Pyrococcus horikoshii OT3: one gene and its partner. The protein of the gene in region 1 binds, or shares a complex with, the protein of each later gene. Links are inferred from orthologs where the notes say so. Each region holds a gene or a part of one and is shown on either strand. Other genes may lie near its edges.

Region 1 (11,953 bases):
ATTAAGGGATGTAAGGTGGGTAATAGTTGACGAGGTTCATGCCCTAGCTGAAAATAAGAGAGGATCGCACTTAGCGTTAACTCTCGAGAGGTTAAGGGAGCTAGTCGGTAGGGACTTTGTAAGAATTGGACTTAGTGCCACAATTCATCCACTTGAAGAAGTGGCCAAGTTTGTGTTCGGTTTTAATGACGATGGAACACCAAGGTCAGGGCTTATAGTTGATGTCTCCTTCGCCAAGCAGACGGAGATAAAGGTTGAAAGCGTCGTTGAGGATTTAATATACACTGATGCTGAAACCTTAAGTAATGCTCTTTATAATCGCTTAGCAGAACTTATAAGGAAGCATAAGACTACCTTGATATTCACTAACACGAGAAGTGGAGCAGAGAGGGTGGCTTTCAATTTGAAGAAAAGGTTTCCAGAGTTTAAAGGATTAATAGAAACTCATCATTCATCCTTATCGAGGGAAGTTCGCTTGGATGTTGAGGAAAAACTAAAAAGAGGTGAATTAAGAGCCGTTGTATGTGTTTCTGGGGATTCAAAAGTTCTAACAGAAAAAGGCCCGGTTGAGATTCGACATTTAAACTCAGGGATGATAGTTGGAATCAATGGTTTTAAGAGTAGATTCGTTAAATTCCAGGAATTACATCAAGTTAAGTACCAGGAATATGGGGTTAAAATAAGAACACAGCTAGGATTTGAAGTTAAATGTACTAGAGAGCACAGATTCCTCACTATTGATAAAAATGGAGAGCTAAGATGGGTGGAGGCGTGGAGGCTTAAAGAAGGAGATTACGTGGGAATCATAAGGAAACTTCCAAGTCCCAATTCAAAAGTTTTAATTCTAGACTTTTTGCCAGAGAGCACTTATCTTTGGCTTAATAAGGAATTTTTAAAAAAACTAAAGGTCTCGATAAAAGAAAAATTTGGATCGATAAAGAATTATGCAAAAGAGAGGGGATTTAATTCCTCTTATCTCGTAAAACAACTAAACGGTCTTTCTCCATTTCGTTGGGGAAGGCTACGGGTTATTCTAAATGATGTTAGCATTGAGATATCCCGAGATGACATTGAAAGGATAACCTCTAGGAGGGGTAAGTACTCACTTCCACCTGAGCTTACACCCGGCATTGCAAGATTGCTTGGCTTCTGGATGGCAAGTGGTTCACTTAATAGAAATACCCTAATATTCTACAGCCAGGATAAGAAAATTCTCGAGAGATACGAAGACCTATGTAAAAGAGAGTTTAGAGTTAAAGGAAGGATAAAAGCACAAGATAAGGGTACCTATATACTTGAAATTCCATCTAGCCTTCTCTCATTTGTCTTTAAAAACCTCGCTAGGCCAAAGCTTGAAGTACCTCCAATCATCTACATACTACCAGAGAAGCATAAAGAAGAATTTTTGGCCGGCTATTTCGATGGAAATGGTTTTATCAAGATAGAGAACGGAAGAATTCATTCACTCGGATTTTTTGCGTTCAATAGAAAATTTGCAGAGGGTATAAGAGATATCCTCCTTCAGCTCGGTATACTCTCATCTATAAATGAGCAAACTTTTGAAGTCTCAATCATCGAAGGAGAAAAATTCCTCAAGATAGTCAATTCCTGGAGGTCAAATTATTATAAAGAGTGGGAAGATGTTATCCCAAATCTTGAAAAGCGCTTAAAAGAGATAGAAGAGAAACTCGGGTATCCAGGAACCTATAACCGGAGAGAAATTAGAAGGAGTGAGTTGAAAGCCATTATCAAGCTTTATGAAAAGGTGGCGAGGGAAAGAGGACTTAACGACGTTCTTAAGGAGCTCTCCTATTTGAAGGAGTTATCCGAGGGGGATATATTCTTTGACAGGATAACCTCCATTGAACCGGTTTATCTTGACGTAGCCTACGGTATTATAAACTCTGAAACTGGAAATTATGTTGTTAATGGGTTTGTCTCGAAAAATAGCTCAACAAGCTTGGAGTTGGGTATAGACATCGGTACAATAGACTTGGTAGTCCTCGTCGGTTCCCCAAAGAGTGTAAACAGGGCCCTTCAAAGAATAGGAAGGGCTGGGCACAGACTTCATGAAGTTAGTAGGGGAATAATTCTAGCCTTAGATAGAGATGATCTAGTTGAGGTAACAGTTTTAGCTCACAACGCCAGGAATAGGAAGCTGGATAGGATAAAAATACCTAAGAACCCTCTCGACGTTTTAGTTCAGCATATCCTGGGAATGGCCCTTGAAAAAGTATGGGAGATCGAGGAAGCTTATAGGGTCGTGAGAAGGGCCTATCCCTATCATGAACTTCCCTTTAGTGATTTCATGAACGTTCTTAAGTATCTGGCCGGCGAGTATTCAGGTTTAGAGGAGAAAAGGGTTTACGCTAAGATATGGCTTGAGAATGGAAAGTTTGGAAGAAGAGGAAAGATGACAAGGGCGATATATTATATGAATACTGGAACTATACCAGACGAGGCCAAGATAGACGTCTTTACCCTTGATAAAAAGTACATCGGAACCGTTGAGGAAGAATTTGCTGAAAGGTTAATGCCCGGAGATATCTTCGTTTTAGCTGGTAGGACTTATGAATTCGTTAAGAGCAGGGGAAACAAGATCTATGTAATTCCCAGGGAAGGAGCTAAGCCCACAATACCCTCATGGTTTTCCGAGATGTTACCCTTAAGTTTCGATTTAGCCATTGACATCCAGAGATTCAGGGGAGAAGTCAAGAAGCTTTTAACCAGTAAAAGGGCTGAATCCTTGCTTATGAAAAAGTACGGAATAGATAATGTAACTGCTAAAGCTATAATCTCATATTTTAGGGAGCAGGCAAAGTATTCTATAATACCAGATGATGAAACGGTTCTCGTTGAAATAGTTAGGGAAGGAAACGTTACTAAGTACTTCTTCCATACCCTAATAGGGAGAAGGGCCAACGATGCCCTGAGTAGGGCTTTTGCATACATGATAAGTAAAAAGAAGAAATGCAACGTGGGGATTGCAATAACGGATAATGGTTTCATGCTAAAGGTTCCAGTTGACAAAGAGCTAAAGGAAGGGGAGATACTTGAGCTATTTTACGTTGAGAATTTAAGAGAGATCCTTAAGAGGGCCCTCGACAACACCGAGCTACTTAAGAGAAGGTTTAGGCATGTAGCTAATAGAGGACTTTTAATTTTAAGGAGGTACATGGGAAGAGAAAAAAGCCTCAGCAGACAACAGATGAATGCACAGACACTTTTGAACTTCCTTAAGAAGAATCATCCCAACTTTCCATTGCTAAAGGAAGTTTATAGGGAGATTATGGAGGATAAAATGGATATAGAGAATGCTGAGCTTTTCCTTAAATGGATAAAGGAGGGAAAGATCAAAGTTACCGTTAGAGAGCATCCGTATCCAAGTCCCTTCGCCTTTAACTTGGAAGTAATAGGGGCTAGTGATGTTGTACTGATGGAGGATAGGAGGGAGTTAATAAAAGAGCTTCATAAGAAGATAATGGCAATAATAAAGGGTGTCCCCTCCCCGACCGCCCCCCGATCACCGATCACGGGGGTGTGAGAGGGGAGGGGCATATTAGAGTCTTCTGTAAGTACTTTAAAGTTATTTCTCTCCAAGCAATCTTTCATGCTCTCTCATCATGCACCTATTAGCTACAATTATTAACCCAGCTTCATCGGCCTTCTTAGATGCTTCTCGGTTATATGTGTTGTACTGAAACCAAACTACCTTTGCTCCCTTTTTTATCGCTTGTTCCACGTATTCCATTGTTAACTTGGGCTTTACAAAGAGATCAACAACCTCAATCTTATCGGGTATGTCAAGAACGCTTGGATAACACTTTCTCCCGAGAACTTCCTCATACTTGGGATTAACGGGATAGACATCGTACCCATGCTCGAGCAAGTACTTCATAACAATGTTTGCATCCCTTTCAGGCTTTGGTGAAGCCCCAACGAGAGCTATCTTCTTGTACCTTGTAAGGATTTCCCTGATGTCTTCGTCTGTTAACCCATCAATAGGCCTCGTCTCTTCCATAATCTCACCCTAGGAAGCTTTAACGTACCCTATTAAAAAGTATTGAAGGGCCTTACCTATATCCATTAAAATAATGAAGATCACCAAGAGCACTCCCGTAACCGTCCAGAATGATTTAGCCCTAACGAAGCCCAGCAATGAATATAAGATAATCATGACTATGAAAGCAAGGATTAGATGGAACCCTTCCTCGCTCCTCTTTCCCTGGATTAATCTCCACAGACCCTTAGCATTTCTGACCCAGTAAACCTCTCCGATATACTTACAGTCCTCGGAAAGTATTACCTTTCCTTCACATTTCACTAAGCAAGCTTCTCGCCTAAATTCTAGGAAGGGCTCTATTTTTAGGTCGACTTCGTACTCGCTGTCTCCGATAACAACATAACTTCCCTTGACAAGCTCTGAACAAGGTTCCTCAATTTCGAGGAGCTTTACTAAATACCTTCCCCGGAAGAGCATCTTCATCCCACTACGAATTTTAGAAGGGAAGTGAGGTCTCCTTCCCAAGTTGCCAATCCAACGTACTTATCGGCCCCGCCATAATAGAATAATAACCTATTACCGAGATCGACAAAGCCTTCAAGGAAGACGACATTATCTACGTGCCCCTCCAGCTCCCATGGATATTCTGGCTCCAGTATTGGTCTTCTACTCCTAATCTTGACTTTCCAGGGTTCATCTCTATCGAAGAGGGCCACACCTACCCTATACACTAGGTTTTCATTAGCGGAATTATAAAATAAAACTATTGAATCCTCAGTTAAAATCGGAGGCGGTCCGGGCTCCACTAATAAGCTATCAAATTTTCCCTTCCTGGGCTTCATTACTGGAGAGTTATAGTATTCCCAATGAATACCGTCGGATGAATAGGCTATCCAAATGTTAGAATCTCCAAAGTACATGATATACTCCCCGTTTATTTTCTGAGGTAAAATTGCCCCGCTTTTAGTCCAACCCCTTGGCCTTAGCCTATTGCCAGGAAAGTTTGGAAATAGAGGCTCCCCTTTCTCCCAGGATAAGAGATTTTTTGAAACTGCAATGCAGAGCCTCGCAATCCTACCATCGTACCCAGTATATGTCATCACGTATCTTTTCCCCAATTTCACTACCCTTGGATCCTCTATCCCTTTTTTCTCCCATTGATACTCCGGCTCCATAACGGGCTCCGGATGCTTGACAAAGTTGATTCCATCTTCACTTAGGGCCAGTCCAATCCTTCCAGTTACGTTATCCTCTCCCTCGGCCCTATACAGCATGATGAATTTTTCCCTCACGTAAATTACGCTAGGATTATAGACGTTCTTTGAATCGAAACCTTCCTTAGAGGGTTCCAATATAGGTTTGGGAAGCTTTTTCAACATAGAGGATCAACCAGAGAATATTTTTATCCTCACCTCCTTAAAAATGAGGGGGTTGAGATGATAAGGGTGAAAGTGATTGGAAGGGGAATAGAGAAAGAGATCAAATGGAGAGAAGGAATGAAGGTAAAGGATATTCTGAGGGAGGTCGGCTTTAATACTGAGAGTGCGATAGCAAAAGTAAATGGAAAAGTAGCGTTAGAAGAAAAGGAGGTCAGGGATGGAGATCTAGTGGAGGTAATTCCGGTAGTTTCTGGAGGCTAATTTATCTAACTTTTCGGCCATAAAAATATTTATAAATTCTACCCAATTAATAGAGCTGGACAAGGCACTCTTCTGAGTGTCTTGTCCAAAGTTGAATGGATGTGTTGGAGATGTATAGTGGAAAAGGTGGAAAGAGGAGATTTACTGGAGATAGAGGAAGAAAGATGGAAGCTCCAGTTAAGGTTGGAGAAAGGTATAAGGTAAAGATTGAAAGTATGGGGAAAGGAGGAGATGGAATAGCAAGGATAAAGGGGTTTGTAATATTCGTACCCCATACGAAAGTTGGAGATGAAGTCGAGATCGTGATAAACTCTGTGAAAAGGAGGTTTGCATTCGCGGAAGTTATTGAGTGAAATTTTTAATTCTTGCTTCTTTCTTTTCTTCATGCTTCATGAGATACCAAAAAGTGAAATCTTAAAGGAGTTAAAAAGGATAGGGGCTAAAAGAGTTCTAATACAATCTCCAGAAGGCCTTAGAAGGGAAGCTGAAGAACTTGCAGGGTTCTTAGAGGAAAACAACATCGAGGTTTTTTTACATGGAGAAATAAACTATGGAGCCTGCGATCCCGCTGATAGAGAGGCTAAGTTAGTTGGGTGTGACGCCCTCATTCATCTGGGTCACTCTTACATGAAGCTTCCCCTTGAAGTTCCCACGATCTTCGTTCCAGCTTTCGCAAGAGTTAGTGTCGTTGAGGCTTTAAAGGAAAATATAGGGGAAATAAAGAAGCTTGGTAGGAAGATAATTGTAACGACGACAGCCCAGCATATTCATCAGCTTAAGGAGGCTAAGGAATTTTTAGAGAGTGAAGGGTTTGAAGTTAGCATTGGAAGAGGGGATTCTAGAATTTCCTGGCCAGGTCAAGTTCTTGGTTGTAACTATTCTGTAGCTAAAGTTAGGGGAGAGGGGATACTCTTTATAGGATCGGGGATTTTTCATCCACTGGGATTAGCCGTGGCAACAAGAAAAAAGGTTCTAGCAATAGATCCATATACAAAAGCCTTTTCCTGGATAGATCCTGAGAGGTTCATAAGGAAGAGATGGGCCCAAATAGCAAAGGCCATGGATGCTAAGAAATTTGGTGTCATAGTAAGCATTAAAAAAGGTCAACTGAGACTAGCGGAAGCTAAGAGGATCGTTAAGCTCCTAAAGAAACACGGTAGGGAAGCAAGACTTATAGTGATGAACGATGTAAATTATCATAAATTGGAGGGATTTCCATTCGAAGCATACGTAGTCGTAGCTTGCCCCAGAGTACCTTTGGATGATTATGGAGCATGGAGAAAACCCGTGCTAACACCGAAGGAGGTTGAGATACTCCTGGGGTTAAGGGAGGAATACGAGTTCGATGAAATATTAGGGGGGCCGAGGGAGAGTGATGAACCCTTTGGAATCTCAATTCATAGCACCCGCTGACTTCCTTGTTATGTTGCTTGGACTCCTTATATATTATGAACTCCTAAAGGTATGCTTCGAGGTATTCACTTATAAAAAACCGAGTAAGCTTTATCTCCTCCTAGTTTCAGCTGTATCAATGACACTAACATTATTCGTTAACGTTTTACTGGCTATAATCTTCACGGCCTTTGCGGTAGCTGTTAAAGGAATAAACTTAAAAGACACATTTATAATAACCGCAACTACAGAATTTGGCTTCATACTCGGCTTCTTTACCTTATACTTTATATTTACCACCATAGGAACCATAATTGGAATTGAGGGGTTAAAGCTAAATCTGGATTGGGATGAGCTGTTGCACTATGCGATGTCCAAACTAACCCTAAAGCTTATAAGGGAACCACTTTAATGCCCAATAGCGAGGTGGGTTAAATGGCGATCTGGCAGGGAAGATCACTTAAGAAGCCTTCAGGTGGGAGGATTGTCCTCGCGAGGAAGAAGAGAAAGAGGGAACTCGGTAGGGAGCCTTCAAATACAAGGGTTGCTGAGCAGGATAAGAGGAAGATAATTAGAACCTATGGAGGAAATAGAAAAGTAAGGCTAACTGCTGCGGCCTATGCGAATGTCTTTGATAAGAGTGGAAAGGGTAGAAAGGTAAGGATAATTAGGGTTCTTGAAAACCCAGCAAACAGGCAGTTTGCCAGGAGAAATATCATAACCAAGGGGGCAATAATAGAGACTGAGATAGGTAAGGCAAAGGTTACCTCAAGGCCAGGACAAGATGGAGTTGTCAATGCGATCCTACTAGAAGAGTGAATACTTTTCTTTTACATCCTTTCAGAATTGCCCACTTTCTCATCCCGTTTGCTTTCAGATTGCATACTAATTCATTTAGAAATTGGGAAGGTTTTTACATTCCATTAGGTAGATAAGGGCGATGTGCCTAATTGCCGGTGGCTTTAAGCTTTACACGGATGAGATAATTAGGATAATCGAGCTTGGTAAGCATAGGGGCCCAGACTCCTTTGGCGTTTGGAGTGAGAGGGAGGTAATTAAGTCAAGTGATTTTTCTGCTCTTGAGGAGGTTAAGGGAGGAGATAAGGTTTTAATTCAGTGCAGACTCGCAATGACCGGATCTAAGGAGTATACCCAACCGTTCTATAACGAGATAGCTCTCGTTCACAATGGGGAAATATATAATCACGAAAAGCTTCGAGCTTATTTAGTTGAGAGAGGAATATCATTCGAGAGTGATGTTGATAGTGAGGTAATACTCAGGCTACTTGAGTATTTACTCTTTGATAGGAACTTATCCCCTTGGAACGCAATTAAAAAGTTAATGTGGATGCTTAGGGGGGATTATGCAGTTGCTTTTCATTACAATGGAAAGTTCTACCTCTTCAGGGATCCCCTAGGGATAAGACCCCTCTACTACTCATCACAGGGTCACTTCGGATCTGAGAAAAAAGTTCTCTGGGGTTTAGGGGAAGAAGCTACGCCCGTAATGCCGGGAGAGGCCGTTGAAATTTCTAAATTTGGAATAAATAGGGTAAGGTTGTACGATGTGACTGCGATAAAGAGCTTTGGGAGCGAGTACTTTGATGGCTTGAGGAACCTTTTAATTGACTCAGTTAAAATAAGAAGTAGCAAAAAAATAGGAATATTATTCTCTGGAGGTCTTGACAGTACGTTGATAGCATTTATAGCTTCGAGGTATTCTAACGTAACTTTATACGTTTCTGGTACCGAGGACAGTAAAGACGTTGAATGGGCTAGAAAAGTTTCCCAAGAACTAGGATTAAAGCTTAAGGAGTATATATTTTCCAAGGAGGAAGTTGAGAAAGAGCTAAAGAGGATTATGTTTGCAATCGAGGAGCCAAATCCAATGAACCTTTCAATAGCGATTCCCCTTTACTTCTCTACAAAACTTGCAAGAGAAGATGGAGTTAAGATTTTATTGAGTGGACAGGGGGCCGATGAGCTCTTCGGGGGTTATGCAAAGTATCTTGAGAATCCGAATCTCATGATTAGCGACGTAGCAAATCTAGGGGAAAGGAACTTAGCAAGGGACGATAAGGTTTCCATGATTAACGGAGTTGAGGTTAGGTATCCGTATCTTGATTTACCATTTGCAGTACTAGCTCTTAACACACCCCTGCAACATAAAATTAAAGATGGGAAGAGAAAAATAATATTAAGGGAGATAGCCAAAAGTCTGGGGCTTCCCGAGTGGATTGCTGAGAGGGAAAAGAAAGCAGCTCAATATGGAAGTAATGCTCAAAAGATTCTAGAGAAAATTGCAAAATCTCGTGGTATTAGGCTTAAAGAGCTTGCTTCTCTCCTATTCTCGGAAGTTTTTAGGGGAATACATAACCGATAAACTTTTATATATTTTATTTATTAACTAAGTACAAAAAAGTGTACTACAAAAATCTGTACCTGGTGATTGGATTGGAAGATCTAAAGAAGCAACTTGAGGAGCTCAAGAAGAGACTTGAGGTGCTTGAGGAGAATATAGATCCTGTAGACGAGGTAATGCTCTCGATAAAAATTAGATTAAAGAAGAAACTTGAAGTACTACCTGAATTGGACGAAGAAAAGGCTGCTAAGGTGTTGAAAGCTCTTGCGAATCCCGATAGGATAAAGATAATGAAGATGCTCTCTGAGAGGCCCATGGGATTTAAGGAGATAAAAGATTCATTGAAAGTTGAAAGCCCCACGGTTTCCCATCATCTCAAGCTTCTCCTAAAAACTAGAATGATTAGGAAAAGAGAAAAATACGAGATAACTGAAGATGGCCTTTTGTTTTTGAGGATTCTTAGGATAATATCGGCCCTAGAGGAAGGTGAAGATAATGTTTAGCGTTGAGGAGGGAATAAGGTTTAAGATTAGGGATGCACTAAAGGCAATAACTGCTTTGTTAATAATATTGTGGCTATTTAAGGGATGGCTTAGGCTCGAGGCATATAACGAAGAAATGGTTTGGGCGATAATAACCCTAATTATAATAACAGAAATCCTGGGAGTTGGAAGATGGATTGGAATAACCATAAGCGGAATAATACTTTCACTTGCTAAGGCGGCATTCTTAATAGCGATCTTTCTGTTCTTTGGGAAGTGGTTAGATCTACCTAAGGATTTCCCAATAGATGCGAAGACGGCCTTTGCATACTCAGTAGTCCTTGGAATAGCCGGTATATTGGTGGCCAAATTTGATTTTCCATTAAGTAAAGGGGAAGTCTACCCAAGAGTCGAAAAGAAAGCCTATAAGTTTAACGGCTTTTCATATGGAAAGGTGAAGCTGTCTGGAGAAGGGAAAGCCTATCCAATTAAACTTGGGAGAAAGAGGATAGGATGGGCTATTGAAGGGGAAGTGATAGTTGAAGCAGATACGCCCTTGGGAGTAATCAAGAGGAAGCTCATAGCCCCAGTTGCTATATGGACGAGCATAAACATAGCTTCAGAAAAGGCTTCCCCCAACTTAACTTTCGTGGACACTGCAAACTCCCTTTTAAGTGCTCCAACTACCTACACTAAGGAAAAAAGCTCCATAGATCTTGGAATCCTCAAGGTATACGAAGGAGAGGACTTCACGTACGTTAAGTTACCCTTCCTCGAAGTCGTTGAAACTCCTCAAGGTGAAGAAGTTAAAATCGGCCCCTTCAAGATTAGGGAAGGAAGCACAGAGAAACCTAGGAAGGATATGATAACAATACAAGAGCTAAGGAATGGATTTAAGCTGACTATCCTTGGTGAGAGACTTACCATAACCACTGAAGATTTCAAAATAGAGACCATAGGAGATAGGATACTCTATAAAAGCGGCGAAGAGAAGCTAGCAATAGGGGATGGATACGTTTCTTTGGACTCTGGAACTATATCGATAAGCGTTGGTAGGGATTCTGGAAAGATAAGAATTGAAGATACAGTAATTTCGGCCAGTGAAGGAAAGGTTAAGATAAGAATAGGGAGTAAAAACTACATAATAGAAAGCGAAGAGGCCTTTAAACTTGTTCTTGAAAAAGCTAGAGAGATCGTGGAGGAACAGGCTGACGACATTATAGAGGGTTTAGGGATAGACAGGGCAAGGCTGAATAGAAGAATAAAGGAGCTAGTAGAAAAGCTTATGGAGTACATTTGAGGTGATTGAGGATGATATTCTATGGAATAAAGAGGGTTATAGTAAGTTCTGTTAACGGTTCTATAAGAGTTAAAGGATCCAATATCGATTACGTTAAGCTCGAATATGAGATTCAAGGCGATGCTGACGTTAGGATCGAACGGGAAGAGGATACCTTGATAATTAAGGAGAAACTTAAGAGAAGATGGATTCTCGGCATATTGGGAAGGGATGGCAAGGTTAATATTAGCCTAACGGTTCCTTCTGAAGTTGAAGTCGAAATAACGAGCGTTAACGGGCCAATAAGAGCTGAAAACTGTAGGATTACAGGGATTAAGAGTACGAACTCTAGTATAACCCTAAAAGATGCTAAAATAGGAAAGGTGCACACCGTGAACGGAACGGTAAGAGGGTCAGTAAAACTGACCGAAGAGCCAGAGGTAAAGACAGTAAACGGAAATATCGACCTTAAGATATACGAGATTGAAGGGGATGGAAAGATAAGTACCGTAAATGGGGGCGTTAATCTAACAATTATGGATGACGTTAAAATAAATGCAAAAACGGTGACCGGGAAGATCGAAGTTCCTCCTATGGAAGGAGTTCACGAGCTCAGGATAGCAACTGTAAATGGCTCCATAACGGTTGAAAAAGCCTAGGAGGATTACTAATGCCACTAGGCAGGGACTTCTGGCTATTTTCAGTTGGTAGATGGATATCAACAGCAGGCTGGACTATTCAGGACGTGGCCGTTCCTCTCTATGTTTTGGATAAGACCGGAAGCGGAACGATGAT
Region 2 (12,048 bases), 650 kb from region 1 along the record:
TAATCCCTATTTTACAGACCTAATATAAAAACCTTGAGGCCATTATTAGTAGCATAGTGTTTAATAACCTTTGAACCGATATATATTCAGCCCCCGGAAACCGCGGGGGAGGAGCTGAGGCTAAAGCCGAGCTATGACTCCCCTTCGCTCCCCGGGGGCACATTTTATTCCTCTTCAATATATGGGGAGGTAATAACCCTTCTAATCTCTCTGGCTATCTTCTCACCTATTCCCTCAACTTTCATAAGCTCTGGAACGCTGGCCGTAAATACCTTCTCAACGCTTCCAAAATGTCTGAGTAACCTCCTAGCTAATGTAGTGGAGACGTTGGGTAAACTCTCCACGATCATCCGCTGTCTCTCGGCTAACGTTAAAGCCTTTTTCTCTCCCCTGATCCTAACTTCCCTCTTCCTCTCTTCCTGTTCCCTTTTGGCCATGAAGAAAATATAGTGAGCAGTCTAATCTGAACTAGAAGAGAATATTACGGGAACCCCAAAATCGAGAACTATCGATGCTATGGCCCCCCTTATGGCGTTTGGATGAACATTCCTAATTCCGTAGAGCTGACCTTCGATTATAATTACAGGCCTAGGATACGCCTCCTTAAGTCTTTTAACTTGATCGAATAGTCTACCATCAATTATCGACTGAATGAAGTCATTCGCAGACTTCCTTTCTATGGCAACATCCTCACTAACTATATAATCCCCAACATCCAGGGTTCTAACCTCAATTTTGATTCCAAGGGTTTTAAGCTTCTTAACAACCTCACTTCTAAGCTCCCTACTATCTATAACGACTTTAATCCCTCCAGTTTCTTTTTTCTCCTCCTTTATTTCTTCATTAACTTCCCTCTTAACATACGATTCCAAGGATAATTGCCTCTCCTTCCTAACCATTTGGCTTACCATCCTTATGGTCTCTCTCATTATTTTCTCCTTCTGTCTTGAGCTCCAGTAGTAGGCTTCATCCCTCGTACCCTGGGCCATGAGTATCACAACCCTCCCCGGTTTCTGCCTTCCAGTTCTTCCCCTCCTCTGAACGCTCCTTATTGCTGAAGGAACCGGTTCATAGAATATGACGAGATCAACCTCTGGAACATCCAAACCTTCTTCACCAACACTAGTTGCGACCAAAACATTGAATTCACTCCTTGCAAAAGCATCTAATATTAATTTTTGCTCTTTCTGACTCATCCCCCTATCATTTTCCCTACTTGCTTGACCCACAAATCTTCTAGCTTTTATACCATCCTTCATAAGTTCTTCAACAACCTTTTTAGCGGTCTCCCTATAGTTAGTGAATACTATTATCTTGGAGTTCTCCTTCCTCTTCAGCTGCTCCCTTATAAGCCCCTTCAAAACCTCCATCTTGGGATGATCGATGCCCAGTTCCTTTGCCTGAATCAATAAGGCTAAGGCCTTTTTCATTCTTTTATCCAAGAATAACTCCTTGCTTGCTCTAGTAGAACCAGCCTTAGCTTCTTCATACAGCCTCTTTAGATAAACCCTCAAAGCGGATAACCCCTGAGTTTCGAGTAACTCTATTGCATGATGCAACTTCAGGGCCATTGCATGAAACAGCAAAAGTTTCCTTAGATCGTGATTCCCCTTGGCCATTTCTTCATTTATTATTTGACCCGCCCTTAGTATTTCCTTCTTTGGAATATCCGCTGATGTGGAATCCAACAAACCGGCCTCAGCTAAAGGTTTAAGTGAGTCCCTTAGCATATCTCTTAGTAACTTTCTAACTTCCTTATATAGCTCGGGAAGCTCAACCTTAACCCATTCAAACTTTATCCCCTGAACGTAAGGCTTTACATCTGGGGAGTTCTCCGATCTGTATTCTATATGCTCTATTCCGAGGTTCCTCAATACCTCCATTATCTTTTCAGGAGTACTCCCAGGAGAAGCCGTTAAGCCTATAACATGTGGATTTTTTGCCTGTTTTAAGTACTCCTTAGCTATATAAACGTAAGCATAGTTGCCGACTGCTCTATGGGCCTCGTCAAAGATTATAAGGGTTACATCCTCTAAACTTATTCTTCCTACAAGTAAATCATTTTCAATGGTTTGGGGAGTAGCTATCACGACTTTTGCCCTGGCCCAAGCTCTAACCCTCTCATTGGGACTTATCTCACCGGTTAACGCAACGATCTTCTCAGGGGGTAGGGTAAAAAACTTTCTAAAGGTTTCAGCATGCTGAAGGACGAGGGGCTTCGTAGGCGCGAGCATTAAGACTTTCCCACCATATTTATCTAACCGATAATCTGCTATCATCATAGCTATTATAGTCTTCCCTAACCCAGTCGGTAGAACTATCAAGCAATTCCTTTCCTTGCATTTTGCGTATATTAGCTCCTGATAAAGCCTTGGCTGTAGTAGATCCTTTCTAATGTACATCAAATTCACTTCTCAATTGACCTTAAAATGGTTTCCAGGAGCTCCTCATTATTAGCGGCTATTATGTTAACTTTTTCAGTTGCACTAAACGTTATCTCAACATCCTTACCATCGAGATCCTTAACTATGGCCCCTGCTTCCCTAGCTATCACGACCCCTGCTGCTATATCCGTAGGTCTCAAGTAATTCCTTATATCGACGACAGCATCCAAGGCTCCCCTTGCCAAGTAAGCTAATTCCAATGCTATAGCCCCTAACGTTCTTGTCCTCTTCACCTTATCAATGATTTTTGTGCCCTTTCCCTTTGTATAGAAGCTTATAGATGGTTTCTCCGCTAGTTCCCTTACCTTGATCTTCTCACCATTCAAGTAGGATCCTTTTCCAGGGATACCCTCATAGAGCCTCTCCACGATTGGCTCGTATATGAATGCATATATTGGATCCTTTTCGTGAAATATTGCAACGCTAACCGCAAAGAATGGTATCCCATTTATGAAATTATAGGAGCCATCTAAAGGATCGACAACAACCGTGTAATCACTTCCCTGGTCTATTCTCCCTATCTCCTCGCTGACGACATTAACTCCTAAATCCTTGAACTTACTTATTATTATGTTCTCGGCAACCTTATCAACGACCTTGGTCTCATCTCCGCTGGGGCTTATGGAGATCGTCTCAGAGGCCTTTGGATTTCCAAATAGGGGCATTATATTATGGTCAAAATCCCTTATAATGTCGATTGCAATCTTCCTCCAAGTTTTCACGCTCATACCTAAACCCCCATAAGCATTCTTAACAGGTTTCTAGTTCCTGGGGCAAAACCCAGGATGAAAATCACCATCTTAATGAAGTCTAAAAGCTCCTCCTCTTCACCCTCCTCTTCAAGCTTCACCATTATCCACAGGGCCGTATATAAAACAACGAACTTAAGGACGTACATAACAGCTGCTGTTCCCGTAAGTCCTATGAGGAATCTAGGAACAACGTGTTGCTCCCAATACCCCATGAAATCAACGCCGACAAATGTTGTGGTTGCATCGTAAAAGTGAACGTAGAAAAGATAGGAGTTATCACGAACTATTGAAAGCTTCTTTGTTAGGAGATAGATCACAACCTCAGCTATGGTAACGAAGGGAATAAAGTACTTGAGTACCTGAAAGTTAAACGTAACTTTCTGGAGATTAACTAAAAGGGCGGCCACATCAATTAATACCAATCCCCAACCAAATAATGAAAACACTCTCCTCCAATCTTTAAAAAATTTATAGGGTATTAAGAGTGCCGGAGTTGCTATTAAAGACACTAGGAAATATATGCCAGGAGATACGGTAATGTAAGTTCTAGGAAAAACACTAGCATCAGTTAGAGCCCTTGTAAATGCTCCAAAGATCATGTAAGGAACTAACGCTCTAAAAAAAGCATTATCTATTTTTATTTTGAGTTTCTTTAATCCCTTGTAAACTAATATGGTTGCTATTCCCAGGATTATAGCATAGGTTAAAGTATTTACAGGATTATAGCCAGTATTATATTTTATTGGATTTACGAAGTACTTTTCAAAGAAGTCCCTCAGCATCTAAGCCCCAAGCTAAAGAAATGCGATCCCCTATAAAAAAGTTATTGTAGAGAAAGGTCAGAAGAGAGGACATACATCTTTCTCAGTTGGTGGATTTGGATCAAGACCCTTCCTCTGTCTTATCTGTCTTATGATTTGCTGAGCAAGCTCATTTGGAACTCTCTTAAATCCGGCATGTTCGGTGCTCCATAATGCTCTACCACTAGTTGCACTTCTTATTGAACCTGCAAATCCAAACATCTCAGCTACTGGAGCTTCTGCAATTATCGTCATTACCTCACCCTCCTGCTTCATGTCAACGAGCTGACCTCTCCTCTGGGTTATCTCCCTGCTAACGGCACCCATGTACTCGTAGGGTATGTTAATGATAACCTTCTGGTATGGCTCGTAGAGAACCGGATTGGACTTCATCATTGCACAGTGAATTGCAGTTCTAATTGCCGGATAGATCTGAGCTGGACCTCTGTGAACGTTATCCTCGTGAACCTGTGCATCTAGTAACCTGACTATAACCTTCATTACCGGTTCCCTAGCGAGGGGGCCTTCATCCATAGCCTGGTGGAATCCATCGATGAGGAGATCCATAACCTCATTAAGGTACTGGACACCCTTCGTGTTGTCGATGAACATGTTTCCATTGTAGATATCCACGATACCTCTAGCGATCTCGTAGTCCATTCCAAGCTCAGCTAGCTTCTTAGCGACTTCTTTCGGATTCTTAACCCTTCCCTCTGGTATTATTCCTTCCTTGATTGCATTGTATATCTCATCGGGCATTGGCTCTACGACTATGTAGAACCTGTTGTGCCTGTTGGGTGATTTTCCTTCAACCATTGGACTTGATTTAGTTATGCTCTCCCTGTAAACTACTATAGGCTCTGAAACCTCTATGTCAATGCCCCAATCCTTCTTGAGCTTGTAGAGCTTAACTTCAAGGTGAAGCTCACCCATACCACTGAGTAAGTGCTGACCAGTTTCCTCATCTATCTTAACGTGGAGGGTTGGATCTTCTTTAGCTAGCTGCCTCAATGCCTCAATAAGCCTTGGTAGATCCTTTACGTTCTTAGCTTCTATAGCTACGGTAACTACGGGTTCGCTAACATAGTGAAGGGCTTCAAATGGTTCGATCTGTTCCTCTGCAACCGTTTCTCCGGCCATTGCATCCCTAAGTCCAGTAACTGCAACAATGTTTCCAGCTGGAACTGCTTCCATATTTATCCTCTCTGGACCCATGTAAATACCTACCTGCTGTATTCTAGCCTTCCTCTTAGTGTTGATTAGGTAAACCTCCTGGCCGCTCTTTACCGTTCCACTCCAGACCCTTCCCGTTGCAACTTCACCCGCATGCTTGTCAATGATTATCTTGGTAACCACCATGACCATCTTACCCTTAGGATCACAGTTAAGCATGGCCTGCCCTATGTCACTGCTTATGTCTCCCTCCCACAGGTGTGGGATCCTGTACTTCTGGGCTTCAATTGGGCTTGGTAGGTGCCTAACGACCATGTCAAGTACTACAACGTGGAGTGGTGCTTTCTGCCTGAGAGTTCTGTTGTCTCCTTTGAGAGTCAAGTCAATGATCTCGTTGAACTTAACTCCAGTTCTTTTCATGAAGGGAACGCTGAGGGCCCAGTTATAGTAAGCTGAACCGAATGCAACGCTACCGTCTTCAACCTTAACCATCCACTTCTTCTTGTACTCTTCCGGAGCGTACCTCTGAATTAACCTGTTGACGTCCATTATTATCTTGGAGAATCTTTCCATCATCTGCTGGGGAGTTAGCTTCAGCTCTCTAATAAGCCTGTCAACCTTATTTATGAAGAGGACTGGCTTAACGTATTCCCTTAATGCCTGTCTTACTACTGTTTCGGTCTGTGGCATGACTCCTTCCACTGCATCAACGACGATTATGACACCATCAATTGCCCTCATGGCCCTTGTAACGTCTCCACCAAAGTCAACGTGTCCTGGGGTATCGATGAGGTTAATTAGGTAATCCTTTCCTTCGTAGTTGTGAACCATTGAAACGTTTGCCGCGTTAATGGTTATTCCTCTGGCTTGTTCCTGTTCGTCGAAGTCTAGGACAAGTTGCTTTCCTGCTAGCTCTTCACTTATCATTCCAGCTCCTGCAAGCAAGTTGTCACTTAACGTTGTTTTACCGTGGTCAATGTGAGCGGCAATTCCGATATTTCTAATCCTTTCAGGTTGAAGCATGAGTTCCTTAATCTTTGCAATCATCTCCTCTCTCCTACCCATTTCCACCACCCTGATAAGCTTGCTCGGGTTTACTTAAAAAGTAGGGTTATAAAGCTTTTCCTGGGATTAGAAGTTCAGAAGTTTAGATGTCAATAGCATCCATTGCAACCTTAATCCATCTAAGGTAGGAATTAACAGTTCCCCGCATGGCAGAAGAATCAGTTGCTATGATTTCTAAAATTATCTTATTTTTATCCCTCTCGAAGCTAATCCTACTCCTTCTATAGGGGACGCTAACGTGCTCATAGAAAACGGCCTCATGAATGATCCTTGCTATATCCTCGGAGGGAAACTCAATCACTATTCTTCCCTTCACCCCTTTTGCCTTCAAACTCTCGCCTCCTTGGAGGAACCTTTATTCCAAAGGCTTCCTTATAGTCCCATCTTCTTCCATCCTCCATGATCCAAATCTTTACATTGATCAAGGGGCCCACAGGCCTATCCTTAGTAATATCAAGCCTGTAGAAATTGATTACAATCCCCCTAGGGTGCCTTTCAATAACAGCGAGAACATCTGTGTTATATCTATCCGCAATTGAGAGTAAGCTCTTATCTCCCCTCGGGACAAATTTACCCGTTGTAAGCTCAGAAAATACCTGAGCGAAAGCTAAATGATCGAGACCAACTCTCTTCGCCGTTGTAATAACTAAGGGCATATCCTCCCTTATTGGATTTAGTCCCTTAAACCCCATCTCCCTCTGAAGCTTAACACCATGAAGGTAGAGATAACCAAGATAACCCCAGTCCTCTGGATGAACCTTAATGAACGTCATCTTTAAGGGGTTCCCCTTCCACACGTTTATTATCAATAACCTCTCATATCCCCTGTCATAAGCTTCCATAAGGAGCTCCTGGATAGTCTTTTTCCCTCTAGTAAGATAGAGAGAATTAGGAATCACTCTCTCCAGATCATGACCAAAACTCCTTGTCCTTCTAGTAGGCCTATGGGAAGTCGTTATTAGCATCATAGTTAATCCCTTTAATGTTAGAAGAAGAAGTTAAAAACTTAGCTAAATTGCCTTAACCCTTCTCGGTATCTTTGGCCTAGGCTTGTAGAGGATTTTACTACCACAGTATGGACAGCGAAGATCTCTAGTCGTTGATAAATCAAGCTTAACTTCCCTTCCACACTTCGCACATCTATAAACGGCTTCCGGCATCTCTACATCACTCCATAATTCTTCTAGCAACCTTACCGGCCGGAGTGACTGGGAGATAAGCACCACCCGCAAATATTGCCCCACACTTCGTACATTGCCAGATCCCAGTACTGATCCTTTTTACAGCCCTTCTACCGCAAACTGGACAAACATGCTTTTGTCTCATTTTTGCCTCCACTGCTGCAACTCTTCTCCTGATCTTAAGACCGTATCTTGCTCCAAATCTTCCCGCGGAACCTACCTTCTTTGTTCCACTCATGATCATCACCCCTTGATCGTGAACCGATGGGTTTAAGTTGAACTAGGTTTATAAATATTTATGCTCACTTCAAAGGTCAAAGGATAATGATAGCTTTAGACTTTTCAACGCTTTACTTATTCATGAGGTGAACCCCTACCAAAATTTATTAGCTCACAATGAAGCATTTTATTGGGGATTGGAAATGCTAAGGATAGATCTTTCAGGTAAGTTAGCATTTACGACGGCATCGAGCAAGGGAATAGGATTCGGGGTTGCGAGGGTTCTAGCTAGGGCCGGTGCCGATGTCATAATACTCTCAAGAAATGAAGAGAACCTAAAGAGGGCTAAAGAAAAGATAAAGAGCGAGAGCAACGTTGAGGTTCACTATATAGTTGCAGACCTAACAAAAATGGAAGACCTAGAGAGAACGATTAAAGAACTGAAAGACATTGGAGATCCAGATATATTCTTCTTCTCCACAGGCGGGCCAAAGCCAGGATACTTTATGGAGATGAGCATGGAAGACTGGGAAGGGGCCGTTAAGCTTCTCCTTTACCCGGCCGTATACCTCACCAAAGCCTTAGTTCCAGGCATGGAAAGGAAGGGGTTTGGGAGAATAGTGTACTCGACAAGCGTTGCCATAAAAGAGCCGATACCCAACATAGCCCTAAGTAACGTTGTAAGGATAGCGATGGCCGGATTAGTTAGGACACTGGCAAAAGAGCTAGGACCAAAGGGAATAACCGTCAACGGAATAATGCCAGGGATAATAAGGACAGACAGAGTCATTCAACTTGCCCAGGATAGGGCTAAAAGGGAAGGAAAAAGCGTTGAAGAGGCCCTAAAAGAGTACGCAAAGCCTATACCATTGGGAAGACTAGGAGAGCCAGAGGAGATAGGATATCTAGTGGCCTTCCTTGCAAGTGAGTTAGGAAGTTACATAAATGGAGCCATGATCCCCGTAGATGGAGGTAGACTTAATTCGGTATTCTAAATACTTTGCTTCTAAATCTTTCCATAAATTTTTATAGAATAGAACTAATATGGTTATGAGAGGGAACAAAATGAGGGGAGATAAAAAGATATTCAAGAAGAGAGTTGAACGTTTCCAGGAACTACTCAAGGAGAACAACATAGATGGAGCTGTTATAAGGACCCTATCGAGCTTTATCTACTTTACTGGAACTAAGTGGTTAAGGCCAAGCTTGTTAATTCCAGCAGAAGGAGAACCGAGGGTTCTTGTAGTTAAAGGGGAGGCTGAGCTGTTTAAGGAAAGAAGCTGGATAGAAGACGTTGTCGAATACCAGAAAGCCGAAGAGCTAATGCTCACTGTAGTTAAGTGGATAAGAGAGAATGAAATGAAAAGGGTGGGCCTCGAGTTTGGAATAGAAAGAGATGCTTACTTAATATTTTACAAGATATTCTTGAGGCTTAATCCAACGGTTGAAGTTGTGGATATCCTAGACCTTACAATGAAGCTTAGGATGATAAAAGATGAATGGGAACTTGATAATATAAGAAAAGCTGGAAAGATAGCCTTAAAAGGCATGAGAGTGGCCGAAGAGGAAATAAAACCTGGGAGAACAGAACTCGAAATAGCGGCCGAAGTAACCAGGGAATTAATGCTTAATGGTAGTGAAGATCCAAAGGTCTATGTCTCAGTAACACCTAGGGCCCACGCTGAACCTTTTAGGGATTTGAAGGTTCCCGAAAATGGAGTTGTTACGGTGGTTATAGGAACTGACTGGAATCACTACTATGCAAATATGGCGAGAACGTTCATAATTGGCGATCCTGGAGAGAGAGTTAAGAAGGCAATAGAAGTTAAAAAAGAAGCAATAAAGCTAGCTTTAGAGGAGACAAAAGTTGGAGTTCCAATATCAACAGTCGAAAAGAAGATAGAGCAGTTTTTTAAGGAAAGAGGGTTCGGGGATTATCATTTGAGTGGATACACTCATGGAGTTGGATTGCTAATAGAAGAACCCCCTATAGCCACCATTGTCGTCCCACAGAGGGCTGCTAAGATACAGGAAAATATGGTACTTAGTATAATCCATCCACCACTAATGCTTCCAGAAGGGGCAATAAAGTATGAAAACACTTACATAGTAAAGAAAGATGGGCTAGAAAGGGTTACCTAGCCACGAACCTTTTCTCTTAATTTTATGCTTATGATGATGCTTATTAGAATGTCTATAACGACCAGTGAAATACCTCCCACTAATTCTCCAGAAGTTTTTTTCACCAAAGGATTAGAATATAGGGTAATTAGATCTATAACCTTCCAGAAAGCTGGAAGCATCAAGAAGCTTGCTATGTAGTACCATAAGTGGGGATTACGCCTCAGATACTCCTGAATTATTTTCCCAGCGATCATTATTCCGAGCCCAAGGATAAAATATTTGTTTACGGCGTTTAAGTATATCAAGAGGGCTATTAACTCGCTTGTTGGGATTCCCCCAATCATCTTCTCAGCTATACTTTCAAGGGTTAAGTAGACGTTTATCGCACCACCGAGCATAACTATAAACCCAGTAACCACTCCTATGAACGTTATTAGTCCCCTACTTACAATTCTAACTAGAGATGTTATTGGCTTGATTCTAAAGCCTTTAGCAAAGAAATACCCTCCAACTATTAGCATTATTAACCCGGTAACAGTGGAAGACACTATCTGAGCACTGGGAGGATACTTTATCGACACTATTTTTGCAATTCCATATAAAAGGACTATTAAACCCGGAATCCCAAGAACGACTTTAGAAACCTCAGGATCACTTAGGAGCTCTTTAAGGTACCTAACTATTATGTACCAAGTGGTCTCAATCCCAGGGCTCTGTTTTACAACTACCCTCCTCGTGCTAAGTATTGGAACTTTAGAGGTTATTATTGGAAAGATCTGCTCGTCTTCGGCCCCATCTGTTACGGGAATAACACCATCTGCCGGAAATTCTTTTAGGACTTTGTCAAGTTGCCTACTAAGCTCAAGGTCACTTTCAACTCCAACGTTGTGACTACCTGTTATCAACGCTACCTCAACATCCTCAAACTTTCCACTTTCCTTAAGTTCGTCATAGAGTTTTATAGCGGCAAATAGGGAATTAGCATCGCTATCCTCAGGATCCGCTAAGCTAAGCTTTACCGCAGCATCCAGACATTTATCCCTCCCAATGACCGGACCACTAACTCCCGCTTTAACCCCAAAATCATCATCTCTATCTATTGCCAACACTAAGACTTTCATTCTCTCACGCTCTCCACCTTCTCCATAACCGATTTTACCTTATCCTCCATTGTCCTAGCTTTATCTCTTCTCTCATCGATTCTAATAGTTGTTAGAACTCTCTTACTGCCTAACTTGAACATCAGCTCATGGGCATCCCTAATAATACTTAATCCCTCCTCAATAGAATTCACCTCAAGTATCGTGCCCATTGGAGTCAGCTGATATTTCACCCCTCTATCTCTGACTAATTTTATTATTTCAGCAACGTACTTACTTATGCTAACTTCCCCCATGGGAACTATCGAGAATTCGATTATGACGCTCATCTCTGACACCGAAAACTCTATTTTTCTTGGCTATTTAAAAATTGCTTTAGAGGATTAACGTTAAATTTTAGAGCAACCTAACTATTCGAGGGAAGTTGAATGTTTAAAATAGACAGGCTAAGATTTGGAACTGCTGGAATTCCAATTTCAACGCCAAAGCCATCAACTATAGCTGGAATAGAAAGAGTGAGAGAGTTAGGGCTGGATGCCATGGAATTAGAATTCGTAAGGGGTATTAATATAAAGCCCGAGCTTGCAAAGAAGATAAAGTATGTAGCCGAGAAGAACGACATAGTGCTTACTGCCCATGCCCCCTACTACATCAACCTTAACGCAAAGGAAAAGGAAAAAGTAGAAGCTAGTAAAAGGAGAATAATCCAGTCTGCAGAAAGACTTTACGAAGCTGGAGGATGGAGCGTCGTTTTTCACGCTGGCTATTACCTAAAGCAACCAAAGGAAAGTGTTTATCAGAAGATACTTTCGGCCCTTAAGGAGATACAGAAAGAGCTCATGGACAAGGGTATCAAAGTATGGCTAAGGCCTGAGCTCACAGGTAAGCCAACTCAATTCGGCGATCTTAAAGAGCTTGTAAAGCTTAGTCAAGAGCTTGAGTTAGTTTTACCGGCGATAGACTTTGCCCATGCCCACGCTAGGAATAAAGGGAAATGCAACACGGAAGAAGAGTGGAGAGAAATGCTAGCACTAATTGAGAACGAGTTAGGTAGAGAAGCCCTTGACAATATGCATATCCATATAAGCGGAATAGAGTATGGAGAAAAGGGAGAAAAGAGGCACTTAAACCTTGAAGAAAGTGACCTGAAATGGGAAGATCTACTTAAAGTCCTCAAGGAGTTCAGGGTG

The links.
Region 2: the proteins of dph2 (region 1) and PH_RS08965 are in contact, whole or in part, in a crystal structure (PDB 6Q2D), measured with the Methanobrevibacter smithii proteins. The link is inferred for Pyrococcus horikoshii OT3 from one-to-one orthologs. Residues at the interface, in WP_011954460.1 of Methanobrevibacter smithii: Met1, Met3, Tyr4, Pro28, Glu29, Gly30, Leu31, Met33, Phe58, His80, Thr124, Gln126, Ser179, Gly180, Asn181, Phe182, His183, Leu185, Tyr201, Asn202, Phe211, Ile215, Arg291, Asp295, Asp296, Gln298, Met299; in WP_011954157.1 of Methanobrevibacter smithii: Pro482, Asn483, Lys484, His485, Tyr553, Asp555, Glu556, Glu559, Leu560, Leu591, His592, Glu593, Asp594, Ala595, Val596, His597, Arg598, Gly599, Pro600.

The regions. Positions count from the first base shown.
Region 1 is NC_000961.1:999,079-1,011,031, reverse strand. What follows is about bases 5,177-8,041. They hold dph2 (diphthamide biosynthesis enzyme Dph2), read left to right. Parts: upstream 5,177-6,027; coding sequence 6,028-7,056; downstream 7,057-8,041. Other genes in these bases: asnB (asparagine synthase (glutamine-hydrolyzing)), read left to right, coding at 7,976-8,041; PH_RS05155 (30S ribosomal protein S8e), read left to right, coding at 7,471-7,854; PH_RS05160 (hypothetical protein), read left to right, coding at 7,019-7,447; PH_RS05170 (TRAM domain-containing protein), read left to right, coding at 5,739-5,996; PH_RS05175 (MoaD/ThiS family protein), read left to right, coding at 5,440-5,643. In the rest of the region: PH_RS05195 (DEAD/DEAH box helicase), read left to right, coding at 1-3,544; PH_RS05190 (CoA-binding protein), read right to left, coding at 3,587-4,021; PH_RS05185 (hypothetical protein), read right to left, coding at 4,031-4,486; more of PH_RS05180, read right to left, coding at 4,483-5,176; more of asnB, read left to right, coding at 8,042-9,418; PH_RS05145 (ArsR/SmtB family transcription factor), read left to right, coding at 9,490-9,900; PH_RS05140 (hypothetical protein), read left to right, coding at 9,893-11,179; PH_RS05135 (DUF4097 family beta strand repeat-containing protein), read left to right, coding at 11,191-11,817; PH_RS05130 (MFS transporter), read left to right, coding at 11,829-11,953. UniProt on the Methanocaldococcus jannaschii protein: Catalyzes the first step of diphthamide biosynthesis, i.e. the transfer of the 3-amino-3-carboxypropyl group from S-adenosyl-L-methionine (SAM) to the C2 position of the imidazole ring of the target histidine residue in translation elongation factor 2 (EF-2).
Region 2 is NC_000961.1:1,647,757-1,659,804, forward strand. Bases 3,636-6,595 are described here. They hold PH_RS08965 (elongation factor EF-2), read right to left. Parts: upstream 6,235-6,595; coding sequence 4,036-6,234; downstream 3,636-4,035. Other genes in these bases: PH_RS08960 (DUF63 family protein), read right to left, coding at 3,636-3,978; pcc1 (KEOPS complex subunit Pcc1), read right to left, coding at 6,317-6,565; PH_RS08975 (ribosomal biogenesis protein), read right to left, coding at 6,528-6,595. Also shown: PH_RS08955 (bifunctional fructose-bisphosphatase/inositol-phosphate phosphatase), read right to left, coding at 2,408-3,172; more of PH_RS08960, read right to left, coding at 3,175-3,635; more of PH_RS08975, read right to left, coding at 6,596-7,202; PH_RS08980 (DNA-directed RNA polymerase subunit P), read right to left, coding at 7,245-7,394; PH_RS08985 (50S ribosomal protein L37ae), read right to left, coding at 7,402-7,653; PH_RS08990 (SDR family oxidoreductase), read left to right, coding at 7,838-8,629; PH_RS08995 (M24 family metallopeptidase), read left to right, coding at 8,700-9,776; PH_RS09000 (DUF373 family protein), read right to left, coding at 9,773-10,879; PH_RS09005 (MTH1187 family thiamine-binding protein), read right to left, coding at 10,876-11,187; PH_RS09010 (deoxyribonuclease IV), read left to right, coding at 11,287-12,048. UniProt on the Methanocaldococcus jannaschii protein: Catalyzes the GTP-dependent ribosomal translocation step during translation elongation.